Regions from separate parts of the Streptomyces sp. NPDC049887 genome, predicted to be linked through region 2. Evidence: riboswitches for the same ligand, from Rfam matches in the RefSeq annotation. Region 2 holds a riboswitch; each other region holds the start of a gene.
The links. A riboswitch is a leader RNA that binds a small molecule or an ion and turns the genes downstream of it on or off. The one in region 2 is predicted to bind cobalamin.
Positions count from the first base shown of each region.

Region 1: it holds a riboswitch for cobalamin, as region 2 does, so the genes downstream of both, AB0J10_RS17295 (cobalamin biosynthesis protein) here and AB0J10_RS08140 ((2Fe-2S) ferredoxin domain-containing protein) in region 2, are expected to answer to the same signal.
Region 3: it holds a riboswitch for cobalamin, as region 2 does, so the genes downstream of both, AB0J10_RS20315 (energy-coupling factor ABC transporter permease) here and AB0J10_RS08140 ((2Fe-2S) ferredoxin domain-containing protein) in region 2, are expected to answer to the same signal.

Region 1 is NZ_JBFAMM010000012.1:150,044-154,728, forward strand. It holds gene AB0J10_RS17290 (cobyric acid synthase) at 1-1,320, opposite strand, end outside; gene AB0J10_RS17295 (cobalamin biosynthesis protein) at 1,317-2,300, opposite strand; cobalamin riboswitch at 2,331-2,491, opposite strand; gene AB0J10_RS17300 (hypothetical protein) at 2,617-2,838, opposite strand; gene AB0J10_RS17305 (inorganic phosphate transporter) at 2,851-4,107, opposite strand; gene AB0J10_RS17310 (class II aldolase/adducin family protein) at 4,506-4,685, shown strand, end outside.
Region 2 is NZ_JBFAMM010000005.1:89,707-94,391, forward strand. It holds gene AB0J10_RS08130 (SDR family NAD(P)-dependent oxidoreductase) at 1-766, opposite strand, end outside; gene AB0J10_RS08135 (SDR family oxidoreductase) at 860-1,987, opposite strand; cobalamin riboswitch at 2,197-2,391, shown strand; gene AB0J10_RS08140 ((2Fe-2S) ferredoxin domain-containing protein) at 2,431-2,832, shown strand; gene AB0J10_RS08145 (ABC transporter substrate-binding protein) at 2,971-3,966, shown strand; gene AB0J10_RS08150 (iron ABC transporter permease) at 4,044-4,685, shown strand, end outside.
Region 3 is NZ_JBFAMM010000016.1:28,729-33,413, forward strand. It holds gene AB0J10_RS20300 (ATP-binding cassette domain-containing protein) at 1-409, opposite strand, end outside; gene cbiQ (cobalt ECF transporter T component CbiQ) at 418-1,167, opposite strand; gene AB0J10_RS20310 (energy-coupling factor ABC transporter substrate-binding protein) at 1,174-1,542, opposite strand; gene AB0J10_RS20315 (energy-coupling factor ABC transporter permease) at 1,539-2,231, opposite strand; cobalamin riboswitch at 2,260-2,481, opposite strand; gene AB0J10_RS20320 (PTS fructose transporter subunit IIA) at 2,498-2,902, opposite strand; gene dhaL (dihydroxyacetone kinase subunit DhaL) at 2,899-3,495, opposite strand; gene dhaK (dihydroxyacetone kinase subunit DhaK) at 3,589-4,581, opposite strand.

The DNA of each region.
Region 1 (4,685 bases), on a different contig from region 2:
CCGCAGGAACGCCCGGCGGAATCCGTCGCTCTCCAGCGATCCGTGCCAGTGGGTGCCCCACACCTCACCGACCCGGCAGCCGTCGAGGAAGGGTTCGCCGCCGAGCACCTCGGCGACGCCGTGGTGGATCTCGTAGCCCTCGACCGGCTGCCGCAGCGCTTCACCGGACGGGCGGGCGAGCGTCTTCTCCGCGGCGAACCGCACCCGGACGGGGAGCAGTCCGAGCCCCGGCACGGCTCCGGCCCGGGACTCGACCTCGTCGTCGATGTGCTCGCCGAGCACCTGGAATCCGCCGCAGATGCCGAGCACGGGCCGGCCCTCCGCCGCGCGCCGGGCGAGCGCGCCGGCGAGACCGCGCTCGCGCAGCCACTCCAGGGCGCGCACGGTGCCGCGCGTACCGGGCACCACCACCAGGTCGGCGTCGGCCAGTTCCTCCGGGCGGTCGACGAAGCGCACGATCACGCCCGGCTCGGCGGCGAGCGCGTCCACGTCGGTGAAGTTGGACATCAGCGGCACGGCGCACACGGCCACGCGCAGCACGTCCTCACCGACCGGCGGTGCCACCACCGACTCGCGCACGGTGCCGCGCAGCGACACCCGCAGCCCGTCCTCCTCGTCGATGCCGAGCCCGTGCGCGTACGGCAGCACCCCGAACGTCCGCCGCCCGGTGAGTGCGTGGAGCATCTCCAGCCCCGGCTCCAGCAGCGTGACGTCGCCGCGGAACTTGTTGACGAGGTATCCCGCGATGAGTTCCTGGTCCTCCGGGGCCAGCAGCGCGGTCGTGCCGAAGAACTGGGCGAAGACCCCGCCCCGGTCGATGTCGCCCACGACGAGCACGGGGAGGCGCGCCGCGCGGGCGATGCCCATGTTGACGATGTCCGTGCGCCGAAGATTGATCTCCGCGGGGCTGCCCGCGCCCTCACAGATCACCGCGTCGTATGTGTTCCGCAACTCGTCCAGGCAGTCCATCACCGGTTCGAACAGCGCCTTCTGGCGCCCTCCGTGGTAGCCGCGCGCGCTCAGCTCGCCCACGGGCCTGCCCATCAGCACGACCTGGCTGGACCGGTCGCCGCCGGGTTTCAGCAGCACCGGGTTCATCAGGGCCGTGGGTTCCACCCGTGCGGCCTGCGCCTGCATGGCCTGAGCCCGGCCGATCTCGGCGCCCTCGCGGGTGACGAAGGAGTTGAGGGACATGTTCTGCCCCTTGAAGGGCGCGACCTTCACGCCCCGGCGCACCAGCCAGCGGCAGATCCCCGCCGTGACGACGCTCTTCCCGGCGTCCGAGGTGGTGCCCGCGACCAGCAACCCGCCCCCGCTCATGTGCGCCTCCGCCCCAGGGCCCCGGCCGCGAGGCGCCCGCCCGCGCACACCGCGAGTGCCAGCACCCCCACGCGCCGCGAGAGCCGTACCGCCCGCTCGATGTCCGCGACCTCGACGGCCCTGCCGCCGGCGCCGTTGAGCACGGGCCGGTGCTCGACCCGGCCGCCGTACGAGAGCGTCCCGCCGAGCCGTACGCCGAGGGCCCCGGCGAACGCGGCCTCCACGGGACCGGCGTTGGGGCTCGGATGCTTCGCGGCGTCGCGGCGCCAGGCGCGTGCCGCGCCGCGCGGGTCGCCGCCCGCGGCGGTCGCCAGGGCCGCGGTGAGCCGGGCCCCGGGCCAGCCCGCGAGATCGTCGAGGCGGGCCGAGGCCCAGCCGTACCGCCGGTGGCGGGGGGACCTGTGACCCACCATCGCGTCCAGGGTGTTGACGGCGCGGAACCCGACGAGTCCGGGCACGCCGCCGACCGCGCCCCAGAACAGCGCGCCCACGACGGCGTCCGAGGTGTTCTCGGCGACGGACTCGACGACGGCGCGGGCGATCCCGGGGCCGTCCAGTGCCTGCGGGTCGCGCCCGCACAGATGCGGCAGCCGTTCCCTGGCGACCTCGATGTCCCCGGCCGCCAGCGCCCCGCCGATCGACCGGGCCTCCCGGCCCAGCGAGGTGCCGCCGACGACGGCCCAGGTGGCGGTCGCGGTCAGGGCGACGGCGGCGCCGCGCGATCGGCGTGCGAAGGCGGCGGCCAGCGCGCCCGCGGCGATCGCGCCGCCGGCGCACACCGCGGTGTGCAGGGCGCCCCAGCCACGGTGGTCGCGCCAGAGTCTCCGTTCGACCGCGGCGGCGGCCCGGCCGAAGGCGGCGACCGGGTGCCCGCGGCGTGGATCGCCGAGGAGCAGGTCGCCGGCCAGTCCGGCCGCGGCGCCGTACGCGAACGTGATGTCCGGGCGCGGCACGCCCGGCCTCCCCGGTTCGGCAGGCATGTTCGTCCTCACTCAGGGTCCGCGCCCTGGCTCGACGTGACCGGCGGGAGAGAGTTCCTGGCTCCGGGGTGCTCCGTGAGGGAGCGCACCCGTGACAGTGGCGGGACCGCGCCGGATTCGCACCGGCTTCCTCTTCTGCCGCCGTAAATGGCTCCGGAAGTCCACCACGGTCCCCGAACGCCCGTCAACTCGCCCTTGACCTGCGACGGGACAGTGTGCCGAGGCCCACACCGGGCGGGTGCGGGCGCGCACACGACAGGGGCCGGACCACCCGGAGGTGGGCCCGGCCCCTGTGCGAGGAGGTGCCGTACGGCGGTCAGACCACGATCAGATAGATCCCGAAGGCCACCGCCGCCGCGCAGAGCGCGAAGCAGGCGTACGCACCCGTGCGGGCGAGGCCGGCGGAGCCTCCCTGCGCGGCCGCGGCCTCCTGCTTGGAGAGACCCGCGATGCCCAGGGTGAACAGGCCCACCAGGGCGACGGTCACGACGAGGCTCACGCCGAAGACGGAGCCCAGAGCTGCCCAGTCGATCTTCATGCTGTTCTTTCCTTACACCGTGGCGGCGGGCGCCGCAGTGGACTCGGATGCCTGGGCCGGGACGGTGGCCTTCAGCGCCTCGGGCTCGGTGACCGGGGTCGTGGCGGCACCGGCCGGGGGCGGGGTGACGGCCGCGATGGCGGCGGTGACGACGCCCGCGGGCTCGACCTCGTCGTCCGTGACGTTGGTGTGGTCGACCGGCTTGCGGCGCGAGATCACCCAGATGGCCCCGGAGCCGGCGACGAGCAGCACGGCCACGGCGGCGATGCCCCAGGTGCCCTGCTTGGTCAGGAACTCCGCGGCCGCGGCGACCAGGGCGGCGGCGGGCAGGGTCAGGCCCCAGGCGACGAACATCCGGGTCGCGGTGGACCAGCGGACCACACCGCCCCTGCGGCCGAGACCGGCGCCCATCACGGCACCCGAGCAGGACTGGGTGGTGGAGAGCGAGAAGCCGAGGTTCGAGGAGGCCAGGATGACCGTCGCGGCGCTGGTCTGGGCGGCGAAGCCCTGCTGCGGCTGGAGGTCGGTCAGCCCCTTGCCCATGGTGCGGATGATGCGCCAGCCGCCGAGGTAGGTACCGAGCGCGATCGCGACACCGGCGGAGACGATGACCCACATCGGGGGGTTCGAGCCGGGCGCGAGGACGCCGCCGGTGACCAGGGCCAGGGTGATGACGCCCATGGTCTTCTGCGCGTCGTTGGTGCCGTGGGCGAGGGACACCAGGCCGGCGGAGGCGATCTGCCCGGCGCGGTAGCCCTTGGAGGTGGCCTTGTTCTCGTTCGTGCCACCGATCCGGTACGTCAGCCTGGTGGCGACCACGGCCGCGAGGCCGGCGACGAGCGGAGCCGCGACGGCGGGGATCAGGACCTTGGTGACGATCGTGCCCCCGTTGACGGCGGAGAAGCCGGCCGACATCACGGCGGCGCCGATGAGGCCGCCGAAGAGGGCGTGGGAGGAGCTGGACGGGAGGCCCAGCAGCCAGGTCAGCAGGTTCCAGAGGATCGCGCCGACGAGCGCGGCGAAGATCACTTCTGGGCGGATGCCCTCTTCGTTGATGATGCCGCCCGAGATCGTCTTGGCGACCTCGACGGACAGGAACGCGCCGACCAGGTTCAGCACGGCGGACATCGCCACTGCTGCCTTCGGTCTCATCGCACCCGTCGAGATGGTCGTCGCCATGGCGTTGGCGGTGTCGTGGAAGCCGTTCGTGAAATCGAACACGAGTGCTGTCACGACGACAATCGCGAGCAGCAGGGTGATGTGCTCCATTTACCGGGTACCCAGGCAATCGTTCAGATGTCAGTGGCTCGGGTGAACGTAGGGTTGCTGAGTGAACGGAAGGTGAACTGGGGCGGGCTTTGGAGTGTCTTCAAGCGGAGTGAGGCTCTTCCGTTCATGCCTGCGGAGACGCTTGCGGCGGTGTCCCGGGAGCGCTCGCGGCCGGGGCGTACCGATCGGAATCGGCCAAATTCCTGGCCTGTAGCTCTCCAGGGTGGTCGCGAAGTGGCCGCTAAGTGATCAAAATCCTTCGCCTGGATGAACGCCGAAAGAGATTCCGGTCACTCCGGACTTTCCGTCGCCACGCCCCGGCCATCGGGGTGCGGCGACGGCGGCCCGGAGCCGGCCCGCCGTCGCCGCCACCGGTCCGGACTGACACGATCGGCCGCATGACGGAACAGGGGCAACCCGACGAACAGCCGGACGAACAGCCGGAGGGCCAGGAGCGGGAGGCGATATCCCGGGCCTGGTCGGACCTCGTGGCCACGGCGCGCAGAACCGTCGCGGACGGCCTGGTCGTGGGAACCTCGGGGAACGTCTCCGTACGCGTCCCCGGCCCCACCGGCGAC
Region 2 (4,685 bases):
GCTTCAGCAGTACGAGGCCGCCGCCCTCCGCTCGGGCGAACCCGTCCGCCTCGGCGGAGAACGGCCGGCACCGGCCTGTCGGCGACAGCATGGAGGCGCTGCAGAAACCGGCGTACAGATGGGGGTTGAGGAGAACGTTGATGCCCCCGGCCACCGCGAGGCGGGCATGTCCGCTGCGCAGGTGCTCGCACGCCTGGTGCAAGGCGGTCAGTGCGGACGAGCAGGCGGTGTCCACGGTGACACTCTGTCCGTGCCAGTCGAAGTAGTGCGACAGGCGGTTGGCGACGACCGCGCCCGCCATCCCCGACATCGTGTACGCGTTGACCGACTCCGGTGACATCGACTGCAACTCACCGTAGTCCCGGCTCGAGCAGCCGACGAACACCGCTGTGTCCGACCCCTCCAGCCGGGCGGCATCGGTGCCCGCGTCGTCCAGCACCTCCACCGCCATCTCCAGCAGCAGCCGCTGCTGGGGGTCCATCTGGGCTGCCTCCCTGGGGGAGATCCCGGTGAAGTAGGTGGTGTCGAAGCCGGAGACGTCCTTCAGGAAGCCGCCCGCCGCGGTGTACGACTGCCCGGGACGCCAGTTGGTGTCCACGAAGTCCGCGGTCGAGAAGCGGTCCGGCGGCACCTCTCCGACCAGGTCGGCACCGGCCGCCAGCACGGCCCACAGGTCGTCCAGGTGGTGGATCCCGCCCGGCAGACGACAGGCCGTGCCCACCACGGCAATGGCGTCATCGGACAGCGAGGGCATATGCGAGGGCAACTGTGCTCCCAACAGACTGGTTTGGATGTTCAGGCAAGCACGGCGGAACGCTCGCGCTGCCGTGGCGATGAGGGGGGCAGCCGCCGGGGACCGCTACCCCGGAGAAGAGGCCGGCAGGGCGTCGAATCCGAGTGCCCGCTGAAGGAACCGTGCATCGACCGCCGCGGGCTCCGGCAGCCCGGGGGTGTCCGCCAGTGCGTGGGTGCGGTCGAATCGGTGTCGAAGCCGGCAGTAACTGAGAAAGCCCGTCAAGTGCCTGGCGACGAAGAGTTCAGCCACGCTCGCCCGGTCGAGTTCCTCCACGCACTCCAGTCGCAGACCGGCGTGATGCCCCTCGAAGGCACGGAGCACGTCTGCCAGTCGGGTGGGCGTGGGGTGGACGATGTGGTACGTGCGCACCCCGGTGTCCCCGCCGGGCGTGTCGTACCCGATGCGGACCATCGCCTCGGTCGCGTAGTCGCTCGGCACGATGTTGAAGGTGGCGGAGGCTGACGCCTTGATCCGCAAGCGCACCTCGCTCCCCGGCGGGCGTTCGGCCACCGGAGGGATACCGGGCGCGCCACCCTCGGCGAGGACCTCGACCATCTTCCCCAGCTGAGCCAGGGGGTGTTCGGCCGCACTGGCCGGCAGGGGCCGGTCACTGGCCACCACGCCGGGTCGCAGCACCACCGCCGGACGCGCACGTCGGGCCGCCCACTGGCGGACCAGTTGCTCCGCCGCGTACTTCGACGCGTCGTAGTGCGTCACGAAGCCGTGGACGTCGGTCAGATCGTCTTCGAGCACCAGTCCTGCGGGCCGGCTGCCTGCGACCGCCATGGTGCTCACATGCACCAGTCGGCATGCGGGCCCCGTCTGGTCCATGAAGGCGAGCACGTGGGCGGTACCCTGCGTGTTCACCCGGAAGAGACGCTCCCGCTCCCCGGCCAGAGCGATGTCTCCCGCACAGTGCCAGACGGCATCGGCCTGCCCCGCCAACCGGGCGTGCAGTGCGGGCGGCAGGCCCAGTCGCGGCAGTGTCACATCGCCCGTGACGCAACGCAGCCGCAGGAGAGCGTCACTGGGCACGGCACCGTGCAGGCCGATCGCGGCGACGACGCGATCGCGCAGCTCCGAAAGCTCACCGCGTCCCAGTGCGACGAGTCGCTGATCGCGCGTCGTCAGCAACGCGTGCGCGATGCGTGAACCCACGAAGCCGGTAGCACCGGTAATCAGAACGGTCACCGCTCCACAATGGGTTATGTAGATCAAAAGAGCAAAATCGCATTAAATCGTATTGAAGGACCATCAGGCCGGGCGTCCCGCGAGGACGTGATTCGCGGGAGCTCTTCGGCCGCCCCGGTTCGTGGTCGAGCGCGGCGGCGCACAACGCTCTCGTGCGCGGGGTGTGTGCTGCGGTTCACCACGGCTCATTGCTTCGCGGGCGTACGGGATGACGTTTCCTTCTGCCATGATGGCCCGCGACAAAGGCGACGGCGGAACGAGGAAGCCGGTGTGAATCCGGCGCGGTCCCGCCACTGTGATCGGCGAGCGAATCCCGAACAGACCACTGCCCGGAAGCGGGTGGGAAGGTCGGGACGAGCACTGACCCGAGAGCCAGGAGACTCACGCGGTCGCCTCCTCGATGTGACTGGGGCGGATTTCCCCGGGGAGGAGAGCTTGTCGTGATGCCCATGAAGGTGTCGCGGGGCGGATCGGTGCCGTGCCGGGTCGTGGTGTGCCGGGACTGCGGCAGTCCGAAGATGACCGGTGCGGACCACGGTGAGCGGACCGCCCGTCCGGCCGGGGACACCCCGGTCCGGGGCACCGAGTGTCCCGACGTGTGCGAGCAGGCGAACGCGGTCGTCGTGCAGCCCTCGTCGGAGTGGCGCGCCGCCGGCCGCCGGCCGGTCTGGGTCGGCCTCGTCGACAACTCCGCTGCGACCGGGGACATCGCCGCCTGGGTACGGGCGGGCGCACCGGGCCTCGTGGAGCTGCCGGACCTCCTGGACCTCCACCTCCTCACCCCGCCTCGGCACGCCCGGGCCGGGACTCCGCGCCATCGGCCGCCGCGGCGGCTCCACAGCTGACGCGAGGCGACTGACCCGACCCGCCCCGATCGACCCGACCGACAGAACTCAGCCACCGGCCGGCCGGCGTACCCGGCCGTCCTCCGGACCACCATCCGGATCGTTCCGGTTCCACCCAGCGGTGAGAGGACCCACCACATGATGGGCAAGCGCCCGATGTCCCTGCTGTCGACGATGGCCGCCGCGGCCCTGCTGATATCCGGCTGTGGCGGGAGCGCCACCCGGGACGACGCCGCCCGGGCAGCCGGCCCCGCCGTCGACGGCTTCCCCGTCACCATCTCCAACTGCGGTGTGAAGACGACCTATCAGCGTCCTCCGCAGCGCGCGGTGTCGCTGAACCAGCACGCGACCGAGGTCATGCTGGCGCTGGACCTGGAGAAGACGATGGTGGGCACGGCCTACCTCGACGACAGGATCCTCCCCGAGTACCAGGACGCGTATGACGGCATCAAGGTCATCGCGGAGGAGTACCCGTCCTTCGAGACGCTGCTGGCCGCCGAACCCGACTTCGCCTACGGCGGTTTCGCCAGCACCTTCGACGAGAAGGAGGGCCGCGGCCGCGACGCCCTGTCCAAGGCCGGGATCAACTCCTACCTCAACATCGAGGAGTGCCCGACCGGGCCTGTGACGATGGCCACGATGGACCAGGAGATCCGGAATGTGGCCAAGGTCTTCGGTGTGCCGGAACGAGCCGATCAGGAGCTGAAGAAGCTCCACGCCACCCTGGACACGGTCGAGAGCAAGCTCGCCGGAGTCACGCCGGCCAAGCTCTTCGTCTACGACAGCGGCGACAAGACCGCCTTCACCGCGGGTGGGGCGGGCATCGGCAACGAGATGATCAAGCAGGCGGGCGCGGTGAACCTCTTCGCCGACCTGGACAAGGCGTTCGGTGACGTGTCGTTCGAGCAGGTGGCCGAGCGCGCGCCCGAGGTCATCGTCATCTACGACTACGGCGACCAGCCCGTCGAGGACAAGAAGAGGTTCCTGCTGGCGAATCCGGCGCTGAAGGACGTACCCGCCATCAGGAACAAGCGGTTCGCAGTGCTGCCCCTCTCGTCCACGGTGCTGGGTGTCCGGGTGCCGGCAGCAGTGGAGTCCCTGGCCCGCCAGATCCACCCGGATCGCTTCAAGTGAGCGGCACGACCGACGCAGTGGGCGTGACCGAGGAGAAGGACGCGGGCGCCGGATCGGAGGCGAGCCTCCGGAGAGCGGTGGGCGGGGAGGACACGGTCCCGGGCCGCAAGCGGCTTCCCTACCCGCTCGTGCTCCTGCTGCTCGGCGCGCTCGTCGTGGTCACGGTCACGTCCGGGGTCGCGGCCGGATCCATCAGCGTGCCGGCCGACCAGGTCTGGGGCATCCTGCTGCACCGGGTGCATCCGGCACTGGCCGACCCGTCCTGGACACCGGTGCGCGAGACGATCGTCATCGACGTCCGGCTGCCTCGTGTGCTGCTGGCCGGCGTCGTCGGCGCGGGACTCGCCGTGTGCGGGATGGCCCTGCAGGCGCTGGTGCGCAATCCCCTCGCGGACCCGATGCTGCTCGGGGTCTCGTCGGGCGCCTCGGTCGGCGCGGTGCTGGTCGTCGTCTTCAACCTCACCCTGTTCGGGGTGTTCTCACTGCCGGTGGCGGCGTTCCTCGGCGCTCTCGCCGCCCTGGTCGCCGTCTACTTCCTGGCCCGGTCCGGCGGCCGGATGACCACCGTACGGCTGGTGCTGGCGGGCGTGGCGATGGCCGAGGTGCTGTCGGCGCTCGCCGGCTTTCTGATCGTCACCTCCGACGACCCGCACAAGACGCAGTCGGCGCTGCGCTGGATGCTCGGCGGGCTGGGCGGCACCACCTGGACGGTGGTGTGG
Region 3 (4,685 bases), on a different contig from region 2:
CCAGGGCGTCGAGTGCCTCGGCGACCCGGGCCCGTACCTCCGGCTCCGGCAGCCCCAGGTTCATCGGCCCGAACGACACGTCCTGGCCCACCGAAGCGGCGAACAGCTGGTCGTCCGGATCCTGCACGACCAGCTGCACCGTCGTCCGCAGCCGGGTCAGCCCGCCGCGGTCGTACGCCACCGGCTCGCCGTCCAGCAGCAACCGGCCCTCCTCGCAGCGAAGCCCGCCGCTGAGGAGCCGCATCAGGGTCGTCTTGCCGCTGCCGTTGCGGCCCAGCAGCGCCAGGGAACGTCCGCCCGGCACGGCGAAGTCGACACCGCGCAGCACCGGCGGGCCGTCCGGGTAGGAGAATCCAGCGCCGGCCAGTTCCACCACGGGCGCCCCGGCCCCGGGTACGCTCGCGTCCACGGACGTTCTCACAGTACGGACCTTTCCAGTACGAGGGTGAGGGCGACGATCCCCGCCAGCAGCCCGGCGGTCGCCGCCAGGAAGCGGGCCGACACCGTCGCGGGCGGCACCAGGACCCGCAGCGTTCCGTCGTAGCCGCGCCCGGCGAGTCCGGTCTGCAGCCGCTGGGCCCGGTCGAAGGCCCGCACGAAGGCGGTCGCGGCGAGCCCGGCGAGGGACCGCCAGGCCGCCGCCCGGGTCGTGTGCCCGAGCCGGGCCGCCTGCGCCTGACGGATCCGGTGCACCGCGTCGAGCAGCAGAAAGCCGATCCGGTACATCACCAGGGCCACGTCCACGACGGGCCCGGGCACCCCGGCCCGGACCAGCCGGGGCAGCACGTCCGACACCGGCGTGGTGAACGCGAACAGCAGCACCCCGAGCGAGGCGGCGGACGTCCGCAGCAGGATCCGCACGGCGTCCGCGGGGCCGTCGGGCGCGAGCGCCAGGAAGCCGTCGGGGCCGCCCACCGAGAACAGCAGGGGCACCGCGCCCGTGACACAGAACCCAAGCGGCACGCGCCACGCCCGCCACAGCTGCCGCGGAGCCACCCCGGCGGGCCCGAGCAGTACGGACACGGCCGCCGCGGCGACCAGGACGGCGCCCGGCCACGGCGGCAGCGCGACGGCGCAGACCGTCAGTCCGAGCCCGAGTGCCGCCTTCTCGCACGGATGACGGCGGCGCCAGCGACTGCCGTGCGCCGCCGCGTCGATCGGCAGCATCGGCGGCTACGCGCCCGGGCCCGCGGTATCGGAAAGCCCCGCGGAACCGGCGGCCGGCGCCTCCCCGGCCACCGCCCGCGCCTCACCCTGCCGCCGCCCCTTGCGCAGCCCGAAGTAGTACGCCAGGACACCGGCACCCAGGGCCGCCTGGAGGGCGAACAGCGCCGACTCGACCTCCCCGGACGGAGGTTCGTAGAGCGGCGCGAACCACGGCTCGTAGTCCGGTGCGATCTCCGTGATCGCGGTCTCCGCCTCCCCGTCGGCGCCCGTGAAGGGCTCCTCCTTGTGGTCGCCCAGACCGAGGGCGAGCGGCAGCACCGCCAGCGCCGCCACGATCGCCACCAGCAGTGTGTTGATCTTCGCGTTACGGCTCATCGGACCGCGGCCTCCTTCTTGGCCCCGCCCTGGAGGAGCACTCCGAGGCGGGTCAGCTCACCCTTGCTGGACTGCACGAGCAGCCGCATCACCAGCACGGTGAGCAGGCCCTCGCTGACGGCCAGCGGGATCTGGGTGAGCGCGAAGATGCCGCCGAACTTGGCCAGGGCTCCGGCCACGCCGCTGCCCGGGTCGGGGAACGCCAGCGCCAGCTGCACGCTGGTGACGCAGTACGTGGACAGGTCCGCGACGAACGCGCCGAAGAAAACGCCCACCATCAGCGACACCCCGGACCGCCGCAGCAGCGCGTACACCCCGAAGCCGGCCCACGGCCCGACGATCGCCATCGAGAACACGTTCGCGCCGAGCGTGGTCAGTCCGCCGTGGGCCAGCAGCAGGGCCTGGAAGAGCAGGGTGATCGTGCCGAGCACGGCCATGATCGGTGGCCGGAACAGGATCGCGCCCAGCCCCGTGCCGGTCGGATGCGAGCAACTGCCGGTCACGGAAGGGATCTTGAGTGCCGACAGGACGAAGGTGAAGGCCCCCGACGCGCCGAGCAGCAGGGTGGACTCGGGATTCGCCCTGACCTCACGGGTGAGCGCCCGTACGCCGTGGATCACGAAGGGGGCGGACGCGACGCCCCAGGCGGCGGCGTGCACAGGGGGCAGATACCCCTCGGCTATATGCATGGTTGGGAGACCCTCTCCAGCACCTCGTGGATGGACAACGCGCCCTGGCCGGTCTCCTGGCTGACGGGTCCTGCCGCCCGGGCTCCGCCTTCCCGGACACCACGGTCTCCCGTGGCGGTCCAGTGGCTTCCTTGCGGAGAGAGCCGGACTTCCCGATCACAGTGGCGAGGGCCGCACCGGTACTCCACCGGTTTCCCGTTCACCAAGGCCCTGCGACATTAGTGCGTTGACCAGGTGCATCACAAGCCGCGCACGGATGCGCACGGTCACACCTTGCGATAGTCGTACGCCTCGGCGGCCGCCGCCTCCACCGCGTCCAGATCCGCGCCGGCGGACGCGGTGACCACCGCGGCGACGGCGCCCTCCACGAACGGCGCGTCCACCAGCCTGGTCCCCTCCGGGAGTTCGTCGCCCTCGGCCAGCAGCGCCTTGACCGTCAGCACGGCGCTGCCGATGTCGACCAGCACGGCCACCCCGGCGCCCCGGTCCACCTCGTGCGCGGCACGCGCCGTCAGCTCCGAACTGGTGCCGAGGCCGCCGTCCGCGGTCCCGCCCGCCGCGGCGACCGGTACGGCGTCGCCGGCGCCGGCCAGCCTGCGGGCGAGGTCGGCCACCGACTCCGCGACCTGCGCGCTGTGGGAGACGAGGACGATCCCGACCGGGCCGGTCATCGTGCCGCCTCCTCGAGGGCCCCGACCAGCAGGGCGGAGGACGTCGCCCCCGGATCCTGATGCCCGATGCTGCGCTCGCCCAGATAGCTCGCCCGCCCCTTGCGGGCCAGCATCGGCACGGTCGCCGCCGCGCCCTCGTCGGCGGCCTCCCGAGCGGCCGCGAAGGACTCGTCCAGCGCCGCGGCCGCGGGCTCCAGCGCGTCCAGCATCGTCTTGTCCCCGGCCTTCGCGCCGCCGAGCTGCGCCACCGCCGCGATCCCCGCGCGCAGCGCCTCGGCGAGCTGTGCCCGCGTCACCTCGGCCTCGTCGCCGAGCGCCTTGCCGGCCCGCCGCAACAGCGTCCCGTACAGCGGTCCCGACGCCCCGCCGACCGTCGAGATCAACTGCCGCCCGGTCAGCATCAGTACCGCACCGGGGGTGTCCGGCACGTCCTTCTCCAGCGCCGCCCGCACCGCCGTGAAACCCCGCTGCAGATTCGTACCGTGGTCGGCGTCCCCGATCGCGGCGTCGAGTTCGGTCAGCCGGGCCGCCTCGCGGTCCACCGCCTCGGCCAGGGCGTTCATCCAGCGGAGGAAGAAATCCGCGTCGAGCACAGCGCCGCCTCCTTCTCGTGACGCACCGGCTCCCCCGCGCGCGTCGTCGCGGCCCGCGGACGCGGAGCCGCCGTCGGCCGGGCCGGGCATGGCTCAGCGGCCCCAGCGCAGCGCGGGCGTCTCCACGGGGGCGTCCCACAGCCGCAGGATCTCCTCGTCCGCCTCGCACAGCGTCACCGAGCAGCCCGCCATGTCGAGCGAGGTGACGTAGTTGCCGACCAGGGTCCGGGCCACCGGAACGGCCCGCTCGGCGAGCACCCGGTGGACCTCCGCGTTGAAGCCGTACAGCTCCAGCAGCGGTGTCGCGCCCATGCCGTTGACCAGCGCCAGCACCGGACTCGACGGCTGCAGATCCTCCAGGACCGCGTTCACCGCGAAGTCCGCGATCTCCCGCGACGTCATCATCGGCCGCCTCTCCCGGCCGGGCTCGCCGTGGATGCCGATCCCCAACTCCAGCTCACCGGAGGGCAGATCGAAGGTCGGACTGCCCTTGGCCGGGGTCGTCACCGCGCTGAGCGCGACGCCGAAGCTGCGCGACCGCTCGTTGACCCGGCGGGCGACGGCCTCGACCCGCTCCAGCGGCGCCCCCTCCTCCGCCGCGGCACCCGCGATCTTCTCCACGAAGAGCGTCGCGCCCGTACCGCGCCTGCCCGCCGTGTAGAGGCTGTCCTGCACGGCCACGTCGTCGTTGACGAGCACCTTGGCCACCTGGACGCCCTCGTCCTCGGCGAGTTCCTGGGCCATGTCGAAGTTCAGCACGTCGCCGGTGTAGTTCTTCACCACGAAGAGCACACCCGCCCCGCTGTCCACCGCCGCCGCTGCCCGGGCCATCTGGTCCGGCACCGGGGACGTGAAGACCTCGCCGGGGCACGCCGCCGAGAGCATCCCGATTCCCACGAACCCGCCGTGCAGGGGCTCGTGCCCCGACCCGCCGCCGGACACCAGGCCCACCTTGCCCGGGACAGGGGCGTCCCCCCGCACCACGACCCTGTTCTCCACGTCGATGTTCAGCCCGGGGTGCGCCGCGGCCAGACCGCGCAGGCCGTCGGCGACGACCGTCTCGGGGACGTTGATGAGCATCCTCATGGGAACCTCCTGGTGGGACTGGCGACGATCACTCCGGACGGTGTCCTCTCAGGCCGGGCCGTGGCGGGACGGGCCGCACACCCTCTGCCAGTATCGGCGCAAAC